DNA from 4 places in the Bradyrhizobium sp. 26S5 genome. Region 2 is predicted to be linked to each of the others. Evidence: riboswitches for the same ligand, from Rfam matches in the RefSeq annotation. Region 2 holds a riboswitch; each other region holds the start of a gene.

Region 1 (4,209 bases), 3.3 Mb from region 2:
GTATCGCACGTCTGAAGCGGCGGCAGGGCCACCTGACGACGCCGTATCGCGGCTGGCACGCCTTACATCATGTCGTCGGACTGGCAGCAGCCGTTTTCCTGCTCACGTGGATCGTCAGCGGATGGCTTTCGATGGATCATGGACGGCTATTTTCGCGCGGGCAATTGACTGACGCTGAAGCGGCGGTAGCGGTCACCGGGGTCGACATTGCGGGCCTGGCATCGTCAATTTGGCCCCCGGTCTCGCCAGGTGCACGTGAAGTCGAGTGGTTCGCATTTGGCGGACAGCAGTTTCGGCGCGACCGCGTGGCGCTCGACAAACAGATGCTGGTTCGGTCGGGCGTAGCGGCATCTGATCCGACCGGCCTTCTGGGTGCGGACGATGTCACCGGCCTGATGTCGCGCTTGGCGCCTGGATGCGGCGCGCCGGGGGCCGTGCCGGCCGACGACGCCTATGAGGCTGCATCACAACTCCCTTCGGCGCCTGTCTATCGTACGATATGCGGCGACGTCTGGTTCGATGTCGACAGCGTCAACGGCATGGTGTTGCAGCGCCTGGACTCCTCGCGTCGCGCGTATCGCTGGGCTTACCAAGCGCTTCACACGCTTGAGTTTCCGGTTCTCGTGCAGCACCCGGCAACCCGTACGCTGATCGTCGTCGGGCTTTGTACGCTGGGCTTCCTTTTTTCGATCACGGGAATTCTAATTGGCTGGCGAAGATTACTGCTGTCTCTATCCCGATCGTGAAACTATGATTTTCATTACCTTTGTGTCGTGGGGTATTGACCGTGGGGACTGTCCGCTCAATCGAGAGTCAATATTTGGACGTTACACACGAGGGCGAAGCGATCTCTGTGCGCTTTGTTCCGAATACTGATCTGACCGTGGGCTCGCATCGCCGCGCTAGTCAATCGATCAGGTTGGTCAGGACGCAACTGAAGCGGTTTGCCGACGCGGTCGAGACAAAGGATGGAGGGGTCACCGCGCATTTCTTGATGGCCGACATGAACGCCGTTTCGGATTTCATCTCGCGCATCGACGAAAAACTCGATCGCCTCCGCAACGAGAAGATCACGATCAAAATGTTGGAAGAGATCCTGCTTCTCACTCCGCTTGAGCGTCAACGCTGGACGAAAGACGGTCGCCTTCCGGCTGCTGGCAATTCCTACATCGATCGCGGCCAGAAAATTCGGCTGTGGACCTATTCACCCGATGTAGTCGCACGGCTTTGGAAAAACCCGGAGATCATCGAGAACTGGCGGAAGGCGGATCTTGCGAGTGGGTCCGCCTCGGCAGGTCAGTCCGATTGAATTGAGAATCAGGCTTGCGCATCGACGTGGTCGAGAACGTCTCTATCGGGCTCCGACAGAATCGGTGCAGTCTCATCAGCGCCTTTTCCCGTCTCGTTCCGTAGGAACACGGAAGTTCAAACGGTCCCCAATGTGGATAACGGGGCCAAGTTGTCTTCGAACTGTCTTGCGAGGCGGTTTTTTGCGTAAAGGCATTAACCGCCCATTGACACTTCGGGACGAATATCACCACATATAGCTGTCATGGTTCCACCGGATCGCAAGATTTGGTGACTAAGAGGGAAGTCGGTGAATCGCACGTGCTGCGAGATTCCGGCGCTGCCCCCGCAACTGTAAGCAGTGAGTCACTCCCGATTTAAGTCACTGGTGCGCCGTGCGCATTGGGAAGACAGGGCGTGGCGATGACCTGCGAGCCAGGAGACCTGCCGTGACATCAGAACGTCCACGGGCGGGGTGTCCGGCGGTTGCTCGTTTGCCATGCCCGGCGTTCGCCGGCCATGCGATCTGGCGCCTGTCGCAAATCCAGCCCCCATAACAACTGCATTTCTACCACGGGGCCTGCCGATGTCTTTGTCTCTCGATCGCGAACTGGCGAAAGCCACTCCAGTCATTCAGTTGCGTCCAGATTCACATGCCGCGCCGGAAGCCGAGCTTCCGATGCAGGTGATCCGCCGCAACGGGACGGTGTCGCGCTTCGACGCCAGCAAGATTTCGGTCGCGATGACCAAGGCGTTCCTCGCGGTCGAGGGCCACACCGCAGCAGCCTCCCGTCGCGTCCATGAAGTGGTCGAGCAGTTGACGGCGGAAGTCGTCACCGCGCTGTCGCGCCGCATGAGCGAAGGCCGTACCTTCCATATCGAGGACGTGCAGGATCAGGTCGAACTGGCCTTGATGCGCAGCGAGCACCACAAGGTGGCGCGCGCCTACGTGCTGTACCGCGACGAGCGCACCCGGCAGCGTGCCGAGCAGGAGGCCGTCAAGCCGCAGGCCGGTCCGCAATTCAACGTCACGCTCGCCAACGGCAGCAAGGTGCCGCTGGACAATGCGCGGCTTGCTCTGATCGCCAACGAAGCCTGCGCCGGCCTCGAAGGCGTCGACGCCGCCGCCGTGCTCGCCGAAACCCATCGCAATCTCTACGACGGCATCAGCCAGGACGAACTTGCGCTTGCGTCCGTGATGGCCGCCCGTACTCTGGTAGAGCAGGAGCCGAATTACGCCTATGTCAGCGCGCGCCTGCTGCTCGACAAGCTGCGCACCGAAGTGCTGTCCTATGTCGAAGGCACGCCGGCCAACGCCTCGCAGGCCGACATGGCGACGCGCTATGCCGAGTATTTTCCGGCCTATATCAGGACCGGCATCAAGGCCGAACTGCTCGACGCTGACCTCGCACGATTCGATCTGCCCCAGCTTGCGGCGGCGCTGAAGCCGGAGCGCGACCTGTCGTTCCAGTTCCTTGGCCTGCAAACGCTCTACGACCGCTATTTCCTGCACGAGCGCGGCAACCGCATCGAACTGCCGCAGGCATTCTTCATGCGCGTCGCGATGGGCCTTGCCGTGCGCGAGATCGACCGCGAGGCGCGCGCCATCGAGTTCTACAATCTGCTGTCATCGTTCGACTTCATGGCCTCGACGCCAACGCTGTTCAACTCCGGTACGCTGCGGCCGCAGCTTTCGTCGTGCTTCCTCACCACCGTGGCCGATGATCTCGATGGCATCTTCAAGTCGGTCAAGGACAACGCGCTGCTGGCGAAGTATTCCGGCGGCCTCGGCAACGACTGGACCCGCGTGCGCGGTCTGGGCGCCCACATCAAGGGGACCAATGGCGAGAGCCAGGGCGTGGTGCCGTTCCTCAAGGTCGCCAACGACACCGCGATCGCCGTCAACCAGGGTGGCAAACGCAAGGGCGCAGTCTGTGCCTATCTTGAGACCTGGCACATCGACATCGAGGAATTCCTCGACCTGCGCAAGAACACCGGCGACGACCGCCGGCGCACCCACGACATGAACACCGCCAACTGGGTGCCCGACCTGTTCATGCAGCGCGTCGCCGCCGACGGCGAATGGACGCTGTTCTCGCCGGACGAGACGCCCGATCTGCACGACCTCTACGGCAAGCCGTTCGCGGAACGCTATGCGTTCTACGAAGCCAAGGCGGCGAGGGGTGAGATCCGCGTGTTCAAGCAGGTCCGCGCCACCGACCTCTGGCGCAAGATGCTGACCATGTTGTTCGAGACCGGCCATCCCTGGATCACGTTCAAGGACCCCTGCAACCTGCGTTCGCCGCAGCGCCATGCCGGCGTCATCCACTCGTCGAACCTCTGTACCGAGATCACGCTCAACACGTCCGACGACGAGACCGCGGTCTGCAACCTTGGTTCGATCAACCTGCTCAACCACATCAAGGACGGGGCGCTCGACGAGATCAGGCTGAAGAACACGACGATGACGGCGATGCGGATACTCGACAATGTCATCGACATCAACTTCTACACCATTCCGGAAGCGCGCCGTTCCAACCTGCGTCACCGTCCGGTCGGCCTCGGCCTGATGGGTTTTCAGGATGCCTTGCAGGCGATGCGGATCGCGATCGCGTCCGATGCGGCGGTGGCGTTCGCCGACACCAGCATGGAAGCGATCTCGTACTACGCGATCTCGGCTTCGGTGAATCTTGCTGCCGAGCGCGGCAAGTATCCGTCGTTCGAGGGATCGCTGTGGAGCCAGGGCATCCTGCCGATCGACTCGATCGAACTGTTGGCCGACGCCCGCGGTGGCCTCGACATGGACCGCTCCAGCACCCGCGACTGGGCCAGCCTGCGTGCCCGCGTCCGGACCATCGGCATGCGCAATTCCAACGTGATGGCGATCGCGCCGACCGCGACGATTTCCAACATCTGCGGCGT
Region 2 (4,209 bases):
GTAGTGCAGCCTCATCGATCTGGATCATGGAAGCACCCGCATTCTCGAGATCGCCGACTTCATCTCGAATTGCGAGCGCAATCTGACGGCAGACTTCGCTTCGGGGAATATCCTCGCGAACAAACGACCAGTTCAAGATCGTTACTGGTCCGGTCAACATCGCCTTCATCGGCCTTTTGGTTAGCGACTGCGCATAGCGCCACCAGTCCACCGTGATCGGCTTCGGCCGTGAGACATCTCCAAACAGGATCGGCGGCCGGACACAGCGCGAGCCATAGGATTGCACCCAACCGTTTTTGGTAAATGCGAAGCCGGAGAGTTGCTCGCCGAAGTACTGCACCATGTCATTGCGCTCAAACTCGCCATGGACGAGCACGTCCAGACCGATGTCTTCCTGCCAACGTACGGCGCGCGCCGTCTCTTCCTTGAGGAACTTGTCGTATTGCTCGTCGCTCATCGCGCCTCGCGCATGCGCCGCCCGGGTATTACGGACCTCTGAGGTCTGAGGAAACGATCCGATCGTCGTGGTCGAGAACGCTGGAAGCCCGAAGCGCTTGCGTTGGATCTCGGCCCGACTGGCAAATGGGCTGGCCCGCCGGCGCATGGCCTGGTTGATCGCACTCAGCCGGACAACGACATTGGCATCTCGGATCTTCGGCGACGTCCCGCGGACGGCTGCGGCACACTCCGATTCCGCAAGAGCTTTCGCAACATTCTGGTCGCCTGCGAGTGCCCGCGCCAAGGTCGCAAGCTCACGCATCTTCTGAACCGAGAAAGCAAGCCAGCTCTTGACGTCGGAGGCGAGCCCGGTCTCGAGTTCAACATCGACCGGCACATGAAGCAGCGAGCAGGATGGGGCGATCTGTACGCGGTCCTTACCAAGCTTCGCAATCGCGGGATCCAGTCGCTGGCGGAGCGCCGACAAATTCGATCGCCAAACATTCCGACCGTCTATGACGCCGAGCGACATGACGAGGTCACTCGCCGCTCGCAATGATCTGGCTCAATAACTCTGGCGCGCGAACCAGATCGACGTGCAGCCCGGCAACAGGCAGGCGCAGGGCAGCGTCCAGATTGTCGCAGAGGCCACCGAAATAGCTTGCAACCATGATCTTGATGGCCGGCCCTTCCTTTGCGAGCCGGCCATAAGCATGTACCAAGGATTTTCGCGAACTCTCATCCAGAACAAGGACTAGGCAAGGTTCGTCGAATTGACCCCAATTTGCCCCGCGTTTGGCCAATTCCTTCAAAAGCTCAATATAGACCGGTATCAGGTCATCTAGCAGTGACAGTGGCTGGAACGCAAGATCGGCACTCTTGCCAAGCTTCAAGAATGTAACCGGCCCGATCAGGACAGGGCGCGTCTGAAAGCCAAGGGCCTTGGCTTCCTCGTACTCCTCGATTGGTTTGCGAGAGGATAGTCTGAAAGTCTGCCCCGGGTGAAATTCCGGGACCATGTAATGGTAGTTGGTGTCGAACCATTTGGTCATCTCCTGCGCGGGTGCGCCATATCCACGCGACGGGTGACCGCAACTCCCATCCTGACCGTCGCATTGTGCCCCGCGTGCCATGGCGAAGTATGTCTTGAGCGAAATGGATCCGGCATTCGTCTCGTAGACTTCTGGGATGGCACCAACCATGACACTGGTGTCGAGCACCTGGTCGTACAGCGAGAAATCGTTCGATGGGATCACGGTGACACCGAGAGACCTCTGGCGAGCCCAATTTGCGGCACGTAGGCCAGCTGCATCCTCGAGCAACTGCTGTTCGGCGATTTTTCCGGCCCAGTAACTTTCGAGCGCAACCTTGAGCTCTCGCCTTGGACCGATGCGTGGCGTTCCGAGTGTGGCAACCGGAAGAGAGAGAAGAGACATAGCGTTAACCCCATATTGGTGGCAAAGGCCATGGCGGACGCAGGCAGAAGAAGCCGCGCGAGCGACCGCTGCTTGGCGCACCACCGGGACACCCGCCGGTGGACGAAGATAGTGGCGGGGCAGGTCTCCTGGCTCGCGGCTCTGCGCTGCTGTCCGGTCTTCCCGAAACCGTCAGGCTTCAGTGCCTTCGTTGGACAGCTCGCCACTCACAGTTGCGGGGACAGCGCCGGAATTGACACCGGCTTCCCTCTTAGCTCCGGCCTAATGAGACCGGAGAACCTCGACACCTTCAATTATCGGCAAAAGGGATATTCCGTCAACCTCGCGTCATGTTGCGATCTGCTAATGTGCCTAGCGGCATGCCCACCGTTCATACTCGATGCAGAAGTCGCTCTACAATCACGGACATCGGATGACATCCCGAAAGTCCCTCCGCGTGGGCAGCGACAAATCCGAATACGCCGCCTTTGCACCGAGGACCACTTGGTCGAACAGACGGCTTTCATGCAAGCTGGCCCCGGTTCATCAAGCACGGCGCGCTGCGCTGCCTTCTCCAAGCAATCAACGATCCACCGAATAAGATAGCATACGCGGCGCGAGGTGGTTCTGTGATGCCAGCCATTTCTGGTAGGCGTCACTCGGACACTTTTTGGCGATACTGCCCAGGCAAGCATATCAACCAAACCAAGGAGACCGGCTCGCAATGAAAATGGCTGTTTGGAGTGCCCTCGGTGTCTTTGCTGTTGCCGTCTCGGCGGTCGGCTTGTTCGGGTTGATGGTAAGACCGCTCTTGAGTAACACCGCTCGACAGTTTCTCTCGAAACTATTGATCGGCTCAGGCCGAGGCTAGCACGGCTCGGCGTCCTCTACCTGCTTGAGGAGGACAGGACTTGCGTCGAAGCCGCATCTTCCGGTCGATTGAAGAGCACGATATGCGCCGGCCGACACGAGCGATCGCGCATGCCGGCGAGTGAATGCTACCATCTTGCCCGCCTGCTTAAAGCGTGCACTTCGGCGGCGTCTGTTCCAAACGCCCGGCGCTGATGGGCGGTTTCGTATCGTTGTGGGCCCTTGAGTGCCAAGCACATCTGCCTGGCGCTGCAACTAGAGCATTTCATTGCTTAACTGAATCGGAGGGGATTCCGGTTTTTGGCGGTTTGTGATTCAAGATGCTGACTGGATTGGAGGCCAGCATCGCATGACCCGACCTCTTTCCCTGGACCTTCGCGAGCGTGTGGTGGCGTCGGTTTTAGCGGGCGAGAGCTGCCGATCTGTGGCGGAGCGGTTTGGTGTTGCGGTCTCGTCGGTTGTGAAGTGGTCACAGCGGCAGCGGGCGACCGGCTCGGTTGCGCCTGGCAACATGGGCGGTCACCGCAAGCCCGTGCTTGATCTGGATGGCGCGGACACATCCCGACCTCCCTTGGTGTCGGTATGCCGACGACGGACTGGTGCACTGCCGGACCGAGCAAGAAGCAGAGGCCATTAGGGCGGAGCTTCAAGCGAGGTTGGAGGTGTGCGGACTTCAGATGCACCCGACAAAGACGCAGATCGTCTATTGCATGGACAACAGGCGTCGGCGAACGTATCAGAGGGTCAAGTTTGACTTTCTCGGATATCAGTTCAGGCCGCGGCAGGTGGCAACGTCACAGCGGAAGGAATTCTTTTGTGGATACACCCCGGCGGTCAGTCCGACAGCTTTGAAGGCCATGCGAGCAACGATCCGAAGCTTGCACATTCCCCGGCAAACGCCGGGGACGCTGGCTGAGCTTGCCCAACAGATCAATCCGCTCCTCCGGGGGTGGATAGGTTATTATGGTCGGTTCAGCCGTTCAGCGCTGTTCTCTCTGGTCGACTACGTCAATCAGAAGCTGAAGGCGTGGATCATGCGAAAGTACAAGCGCTTCCGGCTCCACAAAACCGGTGCTTCGCTGTTCTTGCGAAAGCTGGCTCGGAATAACGCGGAGCTGTTCGTACACTGGCAGTTCTTCGGAACGACCACGTTCACCTGACGGGAGCGGTGTGAACCGAGAGGTTCACGCACCGTTCTGCGAGAGGCCGGGGGTGAAAATCCCCGGCCTACTCACCCTTGGATCAAGACCAGCATGGCCCCTTTGCGGGGCTGGGGCCCCAAGGGCGCACGCCTGCGCGGCTTCGCCCCGCACGGTCACTGGCGTACCCTCACATTCCTCGGCGCGCTCCGCCATGACCAACTCACGGCACCCTGCGTCTTCGACGGCCCGGTCAACGGCGAATGCTTCTGCGCTTATGTGAAGCACCTTCTCCTGCCAACCCTGCGCGAAGGCGACATCGTCATTCTCGACGAGCTCGGAAGCCA
Region 3 (4,209 bases), 2.6 Mb from region 2:
GCGCATATGCACATCTGTCACTTCAACTCGTCGAGCAAGACGGATATCGAACGCTGTGTAGCGCTGATCGCAAAAGCGCAGGCGCAGGGCCTGCCGATAACGGTGGAGGCCTATCCCTACGGCACCGGTTCGACCGTGCTGGCGGCGACCTTCTTCAGCGATCCCAAATTCGAGGAGCGCAACGGCCTCGGCTACGATTCGGTGCAGCGCGTGACCGACGGTCACCGCTTCGGCAGCCGCGAGGAGCTGCTGGCGGCGCAGGCCGAAGAACCCTCCACGCTGGTGCTGTGGCATGTGCTCGATATCGAGAACAATCAGCATCATCGCGACCTGCTCGACATGGCGGTGCTGTATCCGGGCGGCGCGATCGCGTCCGATGCGATGCCGTGGACGCTGTCGGACGGCCGCCCCTACACCGGCGACGGCTGGCCGCTGCCCGATGATGCCACCTCGCATCCGCGTTCGGCCGGCTGCTTCACCCGTTTCATCCGCGAATGGGTGCGCGAGCGCAAGAAAGTGTCGCTGCTCGAGGGCATCCGCAAATGCGCGCTGATCCCGGCGGAAATCCTGTCCGCAAGCACGCCGGCGATGCGCGCCAAGGGCAGGTTGCAGGTCGGCGCCGACGCCGATGTCGTGGTGTTCGACTTCGAGACCTTGAGCGATCGCGCGACCTTCTCCGCGATGAACCGCCCGGCGGAGGGCGTGCGGCACCTCGTGGTCAGCGGTCAGCCGCTGATCAACGACGGCGTGCTCGATGTCGCGGCGCGGCCGGGCCGGCCGGTGCGCCGGCCGGTCGCCGGAGGCTGATATGCCGGTCCCGATCCTGCTGGTCGCGGGTTTTCTCGGGGCGGGCAAGACCACGGTCGTGAACCATCTGCTGGCGCATGCGCAAGGGCGGCGCATCGCGGCGGTCGTGAACGACTTCGGCGCGATCAACATCGACGCGGAGCTGATCGCGGGCGCCAGCGATGGCGTGGTCAGCCTGAGCAATGGCTGCATCTGTTGCACGCTGGAGGGCGATCTGCTGCGCACGCTCGCAACCTTGCTGCGGCGTGATCCGCGTCCCGAGTTCATCGTGATCGAGACCAGCGGGATCGCCGATCCCTCCGACATCGTGCGCAACCTGATGGATCCCGTGGTCTGGAAGGAGGCGCCGCTGGAGACCGTGCTGTGCGTGGTCGACGCGACGCAGCCCGTGACGATGCTGGACGATGCGCTGCTGCGGTCGCAGCTGCGGGCGGCCGATGTGGTGGCGCTGAGCAAGGTCGATCTGGCTGATGCCACCGCGCGCGCCGCGATCCGCGACGCCGTACGCGCGGTGCGGCCGGCGGCGGTTGTCGTCGATGCGCTGCATGGCGAGGTGCCCACCGAACTACTGTTTCCGGCCGATCTCGATCATTTGCCGGCGCCGCGTGAGACCATGCCGCGACGGCCGGTGTCCGACCGGTTCGAAACGCTGAGCTGGACGTCGGAGCGGCCGGTGCGGTTGCCGCGCTTGCAGCAGGCGATCGGCAGGCTGGCGCCGAAGCTCGCGCGATCGAAGGGATTGTTCGAGACGGTGGAGCAGCCGGGGCGGCTGACTGTGTTTCAACTCGCCGGCGGACGCGCAACTTTGGCTGCGGGCGGCGTGCCGTCGGCTGGCGTGCCGCGCACGCGAATCGTGTTCATCGCCGAGATCGGCGTGCTGTCGCGCGCGGAGATCGATGAGATCATGGCAGGCTGCGTCGAAGCTACCTGAGTTTTCCGTCACCCCCGCGCAAAGGCTTTGCCTTTGTCGCTGGAGGAGCGCGTAGCGCGTCTCGAAGGGTGCACGGCCACCAGCCGGGCCGTCGATCCTTCGAGACGCCGCTTCGCGGCTCCTCAGGATGACGGGTTAAGGAGGTCTCCGCGTCAGCGATACAGGCCGTGTGTCATCGCCGCAGCACCGTCCCGCAAAGCACGTGCGCGACAATCGCGCCGAATTGACAGCCCATCCCGCACCACCTATCGTTTCCGCCGACGGTTCCCTTCGGGGATCAAAAGGGAATGCGGTGCGAGGGTAACCCCAATGCCGCAGCTGTCCCCGCAACTGTAAACGGCGAGCCTTTCGTCAATTTGCCACTGGGCCATTCGGTCCGGGAAGGCGTCGACAGGCGACGACCCGTGAGCCAGGAGACCTGCCGTCAGTCGTGGTCACACGCGAGCACATCGGGCGGGGGCGTCCTGGTGGGATCGGAGCACTGCCTTTTGGGCAATGCGCCAGTCCGCGTTCGCGGTGACGTGCCACGTTACCGCGAGTCCTTTCATGTCTCCGTCTTCTCCCGTTGCGCGCCGCTGGCGCCTCGGCCTCGTTTGCTCCCTGTCATCGCTGCTGCTGCCGGCTGAAGGTGGAGCACAAACACCGCCACCAACCAGGCTCGCTCCGATCGAGGTCTCGCCCTCGGCATCCGAAACGCCCAAGCCCGCGGCGCGAAGCAGCAACTCGGCGTCGTCGTCGCGGCCACGCTCCAGACCCGCACCGGCCGCGGCAATCGGCAACACGCCGCGCGCCGCAGCGTCGGGCGCTTCGGGGTCGGCATCGCCCACGCTCAACGCCACCACGCCGGGTAGCACCGGCAGCCGTCTGAATCTAACGCCGCTGCAGACGCCGGCAAGCGTCGAGATCATCACGTCGCAGACCATCGCCGAACGCGGCCAGCATAATGTCACAGATGCCGTCACCCAGGACGCGGCCGGGTTCATCGCAACGCCGGCTCCCGGCAATGGCGGCCTATCGTTCAGTACCCGCGGCTTCGCCGGCAGCAATTCGGTGATGACGCTGTATGACGGCACGCGCTTCTACATCGGCTCGGGAACCCTGACGTTCCCGTACGATACCTGGTCGGCGCAACGTATCGAGGTGCTGCGCGGCCCCGCCTCGGTGCTGTACGGCGAAGGCGCAATCGGCGGCGTCATCAACGTGATTCCGAAAAAGCCGCTGGGCACGCCCTACAACGAAGCCGAGGTCTCGCTCGACAGCAACATGACGCGGCGGCTCTCGGTCGACAGCACCGGTCCGATTAATCCCAATGTATCCTACCGCATCAATGCCACCGGCAACATGTCGGACGGCTGGGTCGATCGCGACAAGACCTCGAACGCGGTGGTCTCCGCCGCGGTGCGGGTGCAGGCGTCGGAAAATCTCGCCTTCACTCTCTCGGAAGATTATGGCGACCGCAGCCCGTCGCGCTATTTCGGCACGCCGCTGATCAACGGCGTGATCCAGGATGCGCTGCGCTTCAAGAACTACAACGCGCTGGACAGCACGATCCGCTATCAGGACAGCTGGACCCAGTTCAAGACCGAGTGGGACGTCGCCGACGGCATCAAGATCAACAACACGCTCTATTATCTGACCAGCGAGCGGCACTGGCGCGACATCGAGAGCTACACCTGGAATCCGAAGACCAGCTTGATCGATCGCGGCAACTATATCGAGATCTTCCACGACCAGAAGCAGGCCGGCAACCGGATGGACGCGACCTTTAGCGGCCACATCTTCGGCCTCGAGAACCGCTTCGTTGCGGGATTCGACGTTAACCACATCGACTTCACCCACACCAATAACTCGCCGTTTGGCGGCGCGTCGTCGGTCAACCCCTACGTCTTCGATCCCGGATCGTTCTTCGCGACGACCACTGCGACATCGCCCGGCTTCAATGCGATCGTCAATCAATACGCGCTGTTTGCGGAGGATCGTCTGTCGCTGACCGATCAATTGTCGCTCGTCACCGGCGTCAGGTACGATCGCCCCGAGGTCGACCGCACCGACTATCGGACGTCGTCGAACAGTTTCGACGTCGCGCTCTCGGGCACCAGCTGGCGCACCGGGGTGGTCTATGAACCGATCAAGAACCTCGCGTTCTATGGTCAGTATGCGGTCGGCGTCGATCCGGTTGGCAATCTCATCTCGCTGTCGGCCACGCAAAAGACCTTCCAGCTCGCCACCGGCAAGCAGACCGAGATCGGGGTCAAGCAGTCGTTCCTGGGCGGACGCGGCGAGTGGACGCTGGCGGGCTATCAGATCGTCAAGAACAATTTGCTCGTTGCCGATCCGAACAACCCCGCAGGCCTCGCATTGCAGGTCGGCCAGCAATCATCGCGCGGCGTCGAGGCATCGGTCGGACTGGCGTTGGACTATGGCTGGCGTATCGACGCCAATGTCGCGCTGCTGCAGGCGAAGTACGACAA
Region 4 (4,209 bases), 3.3 Mb from region 2:
CATTGAACTCCGAGTAGCACATGTGGGTGTGGATCTGGGTCTCGTCGGTCACGCCGGTCGAGCAGATGCGGAAGCTTTCGACGGCCCAGTCGAGATAGGTTTTCCATTCCGACTTCCGCAGCGGCAGGCCCTCGCGCAGGGCAGCCTCGTCGATCTGGATCATCTTGGCACCGGCCTTTTCGAGGTCAGTCACTTCGTCGCGGATCGCGAGCGCGATCTGCCGGCACGCCTCGCTGCGCGGAATGTCGTCGCGGACGAACGACCAGTTCAGGATGGTCACCGGTCCGGTGAGCATGGCCTTCATTGGCTTCTGGGTCAGCGACTGCGCGTAACGCCACCATTCGACCGTCATCGGCTTGGGGCGGGAAACATCCCCGAAAAGGATCGGCGGGCGGACATAACGTGAGCCGTACGACTGGACCCAGCCGTGCTTGGTGAAGGTGAAGCCCGACAATTGCTCGCCGAAATACTGCACCATGTCGTTGCGCTCGAATTCGCCATGCACCAGCACGTCGAGGCCAATTTCCTCCTGCCAACGTACGGCGCGGGCGGTTTCTTCCTTGAGGAATTGCTCGTACTGCGCATCGCTCATCGCGCCCTTGCCATGGGCGGCCCGCGCATTGCGGACTTCCGTGGTCTGCGGGAACGAGCCGATCGTCGTGGTTGGGAACGCTGGCAGCCCGAACCGCGCGCGCTGCAATCCAGATCGCTTCGTGAAGACGTTCTGGCGCCGGCGCATGGCGTCGTCGATCGCCATCATCCGCTTCGCCACGTCGGCATTGTGAATCTTCGGCGACGTCTCGCGCGAGCGAGCCGCGGCGTCCGATGCTGCCAGCGCGTCGGCGACCTTGTCCCGGCCGCCGGCGAGCGCCGTGCCCAGCGTGGCCAGTTCGGCGATCTTCTGCACCGAGAAGGCAAGCCAGCTCTTCACGTCCGGATCGAGGCTGGTTTCCTGTTCGAGGTCGATCGGGACATGCAGCAGCGAACAGGAGGGCGCGATCTGCACCCGGTCCAGGCCGAGCTTCGCGACCGCCGGTTCCAGCCGCTTCAGCAAGGCGGAAAGGTTGGAGCGCCAGATATTGCGCCCGTCGATCGCACCGAGCGACAGGGTCATTCCCTTCGGTGCGGCGCTGACGATCTTGTCGAGTTGCTCCGGCGCGCGCACAAGGTCGATGTGAAGTCCGGCGACCGGCAGCGATAGCGCGGTATCGGCGTTGTCGCCCAGGCTGCCGAAATAGCTGGCGAGCATGATCTTCAGGCCCGGCACCATTTCCGCCAAGAGCGCGTAAGTCATTTGAAGCGCGCCCTGGGTCTCGCGGTCTGCGTCCAGCACCAGGCACGGTTCGTCGATCTGCACCCATTCGCAGCCTTCGGCGACGAGTTGCTGCAAAACCTTGACGTAAACCGGCAGCAGGACTGGCAGCAGCGATAGCGGGTTCAGCGCCGCGTCCTTGCTCTTGCCAAGCCTGAGGAAGGTCACCGGTCCGAGCAGGACGGGCCGGGTTTTGTAGCCGAGCGCCTTGGCCTCCCGATATTCATCGACCGCCTTGGAGGAGGATAGCTTGAAGATCTGGCCAGCGCTGAATTCGGGCACCATGTAGTGGTAATTGGTATCGAACCACTTGGTCATTTCCTGCGCAGGCACGCCGTGTGAAGAGCCGTGCGCGTGATGCGCATGACCGCAGCTTTCATCGTGTTCGGAGCCCTGCGCGCCGCGGGCCATCGCGAAATAGGTCGCCAGCGACACATCGCCGCCTTTCCAGCCGTACACTTCCGGAATGGCGCCGACCATCACGCTGGTGTCGAGCACCTGGTCGTAGAATGAAAAATCATTAGACGGGATGACGCTAACGCCGAGGGACTTTTGGCGGGCCCAGTTGGCGGCGCGCAGGCCGACGGCCGTTTCACGCAGCGCCCGCTCGCTGGATTTGCCGGACCAGAAGCTTTCGAGCGCCAACTTGAGTTCGCGGCGCGGTCCTATACGCGGTGTTCCAAGTGTTGCGACGGGAAGTGAAGAAATAGACATGGCTTACCCCGATGTTGGGGGCGTGGGCCACGTGACACGTCTGGACTCCGGGCAAAAGGTGGCGCGCGGGGTCGCAACCGCACCACCGAGACACCCCGCCCGAGTACGTTCTGTTGTCGAGGCAGGTCTCCTGGCTCACGGGTCAGTGCTGTTGTCCGGTCTTCCCAAGACCCTCGCGGGCCTCAGTGACTTTGTTGGACAACAACTCACCGCTTACAGTTGCGGGGGCAGCGCCGGCTTTCAACCGGCTTCCCTCTTAGCTCCGGGCCAAACGAGCCCGCAGAACCACGACAGCACTGGAGTTAAGGTCAAGTCCGGCCGCAGTCAATGACCGTGACTGGAAACACCTTGGTATTGCTCAATCGCCCGTTACCGGCTTGTCCTCAAACCCCTAGAATTGGGTTCCGATTTCAATCGGTTCGCGGCCCTGACGGCGCCGGTGCTGGTTGGTGTCCCGGAGCGAACAGCGTCGGAAAGAAGGGCTATCTAGAGCCCGCGACCCGCTGCGGCATGCCTTCGGGAATAATGGTCTGGACGATGGAAGCATCGAGGGCCTCGTAATTGTGCAGTCCAATCGTTGCGTATAGTTCCGCTCGCGTCTGCATCCGATCGACTGCCTTGTGCGTGCCGCCGTCACGCGCGATCGCGGCGTAAAGCTGTTCCTGCGCCTTGTTGGCGATCCGAAGCGACGACACCGGCCAGATCACCATCGAATAGCCCATCTCCTCGAATTCGGAAGCGGTGAAGAAGGGCGTCTTGCCGAACTCGGTCATGTTGGCGAGCAGGGGGACGCCCGGCATCCGCTTGGCGAACGCGCGGAACATCTCGGCCGTATTGAGCGCCTCCGGGAAAATCGCGTCTGCACCGGCCTCCATATAGAGCTTGGCCCGGGCGACCGCACCATCGAGCCCTTCGCTCGCGGCCGCATCGGTTCGCGCAAGAATGACGAGATCACGCCGCGCCTTGGCGGCAGCGGCCACCTTGGCCGCCATGTCGTGCGCATCCGCCAGCTTCTTGTCGTTGAGGTGGCCGCACTTCTTGGGGAGGAGCTGATCTTCGATATGGACCGCGCCGGCACCGGCTTCCTCGAAGACGCGCACCATGTGCATGACGTTGAGGGCTTCGCCATAGCCGGTATCGCCGTCCACCAGCAGCGGCAGACCCGACGCACGGGCGATCTGGCGGATGAAGAACGCGACTTCGTCTACGGTGATGATTCCGAGGTCGGGCAATCCCATCGACGCCGTCATGGCCGCACCCGAGAGATACAGCCCCTCGAAACCCGCCGTCTTGGCCTGAATGGCCGACATGCCGTTGTGGGTGCCGGGCAGGCGAAGAATGCCCGGGCGCCTCAGCAACGCGCGAAAGCGGCTGCCGGCGGTTTCACGCGGAAGTTCTTCTGCGACGAGATAGGGCACGTGTTTCTCCTTACGCCGCACGGACCGATGCAGGCGGCAAGTCGCGCGCCTCCAGCGGGACATAGCTGCGGTTCTCGGGGCCGACATAGTTGGCGGCCGGCCGGATGATCTTGTTGTCGATCCGCTGTTCGATGACGTGAGCCGCCCAACCCGAAGTGCGTGAGATCACGAACAGCGGCGTGAACATCGCGGTCGGCACACCCATCGCGTGGTAGGAGACCGCGCTGAACCAGTCGAGGTTGGCGAACATCCGCTTCGCGTTGGCCATCACGGTCTCGATGCGATCGGCAATCTCGAACATGCGTATGCTGCCGGCCTCGACGCTGAGGTCACGGGCGACCTGCTTGATCACCTTGTTGCGGGGATCGGAGATCGTATAGACGGGGTGCCCGAACCCGATCACGACTTCCTTGGCCTCGATCCGGCGGCGGATGTCCGCTTCGGCTTCGTTGGGGGTGGCGTAGCGCTTCTGGACCTCGAAGGCGACTTCGTTGGCGCCGCCATGCTTCGGCCCACGCAACGCACCGATCGCGCCGGTTACCGCCGAATACAGGTCCGCGCCGGTACCGGCGATCGAGCGCGCCGTGAAGGTCGAAGCGTTGAATTCGTGCTCGGCATAGAGATTGAGCGAGGTGTGCATCGCGCGTTCATGCGAAGCTGACGGCGGCTTGCCGTGCAGCAGGTGCAGGACGTGCGCCCCGATCGAATCGTCGTCGGTCTCGACCTCGATACGGCGGCCGTTGTGGGCGTAGTGGTGCCAGTACA

The links. Region 2 has a riboswitch for cobalamin ahead of metE (5-methyltetrahydropteroyltriglutamate--homocysteine S-methyltransferase). Riboswitches for the same ligand answer to the same signal wherever they lie in the genome.
Region 1: it holds a riboswitch for cobalamin, as region 2 does, so the genes downstream of both, V5279_RS22370 (ribonucleoside-diphosphate reductase subunit alpha) here and metE (5-methyltetrahydropteroyltriglutamate--homocysteine S-methyltransferase) in region 2, are expected to answer to the same signal.
Region 3: it holds a riboswitch for cobalamin, as region 2 does, so the genes downstream of both, V5279_RS40565 (TonB-dependent siderophore receptor) here and metE (5-methyltetrahydropteroyltriglutamate--homocysteine S-methyltransferase) in region 2, are expected to answer to the same signal.
Region 4: it holds a riboswitch for cobalamin, as region 2 does, so the genes downstream of both, metE (5-methyltetrahydropteroyltriglutamate--homocysteine S-methyltransferase) here and metE (5-methyltetrahydropteroyltriglutamate--homocysteine S-methyltransferase) in region 2, are expected to answer to the same signal.

The regions. Positions count from the first base shown of each region.
Region 1 covers NZ_CP145948.1:4,825,674-4,829,882, forward strand. The annotation lists gene V5279_RS22360 (PepSY domain-containing protein) at 1-746, shown strand, start outside; gene V5279_RS22365 (hypothetical protein) at 821-1,309, shown strand; cobalamin riboswitch at 1,537-1,753, shown strand; gene V5279_RS22370 (ribonucleoside-diphosphate reductase subunit alpha) at 1,874-4,209, shown strand, end outside.
Region 2 covers NZ_CP145948.1:1,516,665-1,520,873, forward strand. The annotation lists partial or broken gene metE (5-methyltetrahydropteroyltriglutamate--homocysteine S-methyltransferase) at 1-1,874, opposite strand, end outside; cobalamin riboswitch at 1,976-2,172, opposite strand; partial or broken gene V5279_RS07180 (helix-turn-helix domain-containing protein) at 3,073-3,264, shown strand; gene V5279_RS07185 (group II intron maturase-specific domain-containing protein) at 3,269-3,883, shown strand; partial or broken gene V5279_RS07190 (IS630 family transposase) at 3,962-4,209, shown strand, end outside.
Region 3 covers NZ_CP145948.1:8,572,799-8,577,007, reverse strand. The annotation lists gene V5279_RS40575 (amidohydrolase family protein) at 1-807, shown strand, start outside; gene V5279_RS40570 (GTP-binding protein) at 809-1,738, shown strand; cobalamin riboswitch at 1,983-2,178, shown strand; gene V5279_RS40565 (TonB-dependent siderophore receptor) at 2,285-4,209, shown strand, end outside.
Region 4 covers NZ_CP145948.1:4,815,894-4,820,102, forward strand. The annotation lists gene metE (5-methyltetrahydropteroyltriglutamate--homocysteine S-methyltransferase) at 1-2,026, opposite strand, end outside; cobalamin riboswitch at 2,130-2,331, opposite strand; gene prpB (methylisocitrate lyase) at 2,509-3,444, opposite strand; gene prpC (bifunctional 2-methylcitrate synthase/citrate synthase) at 3,455-4,209, opposite strand, start outside.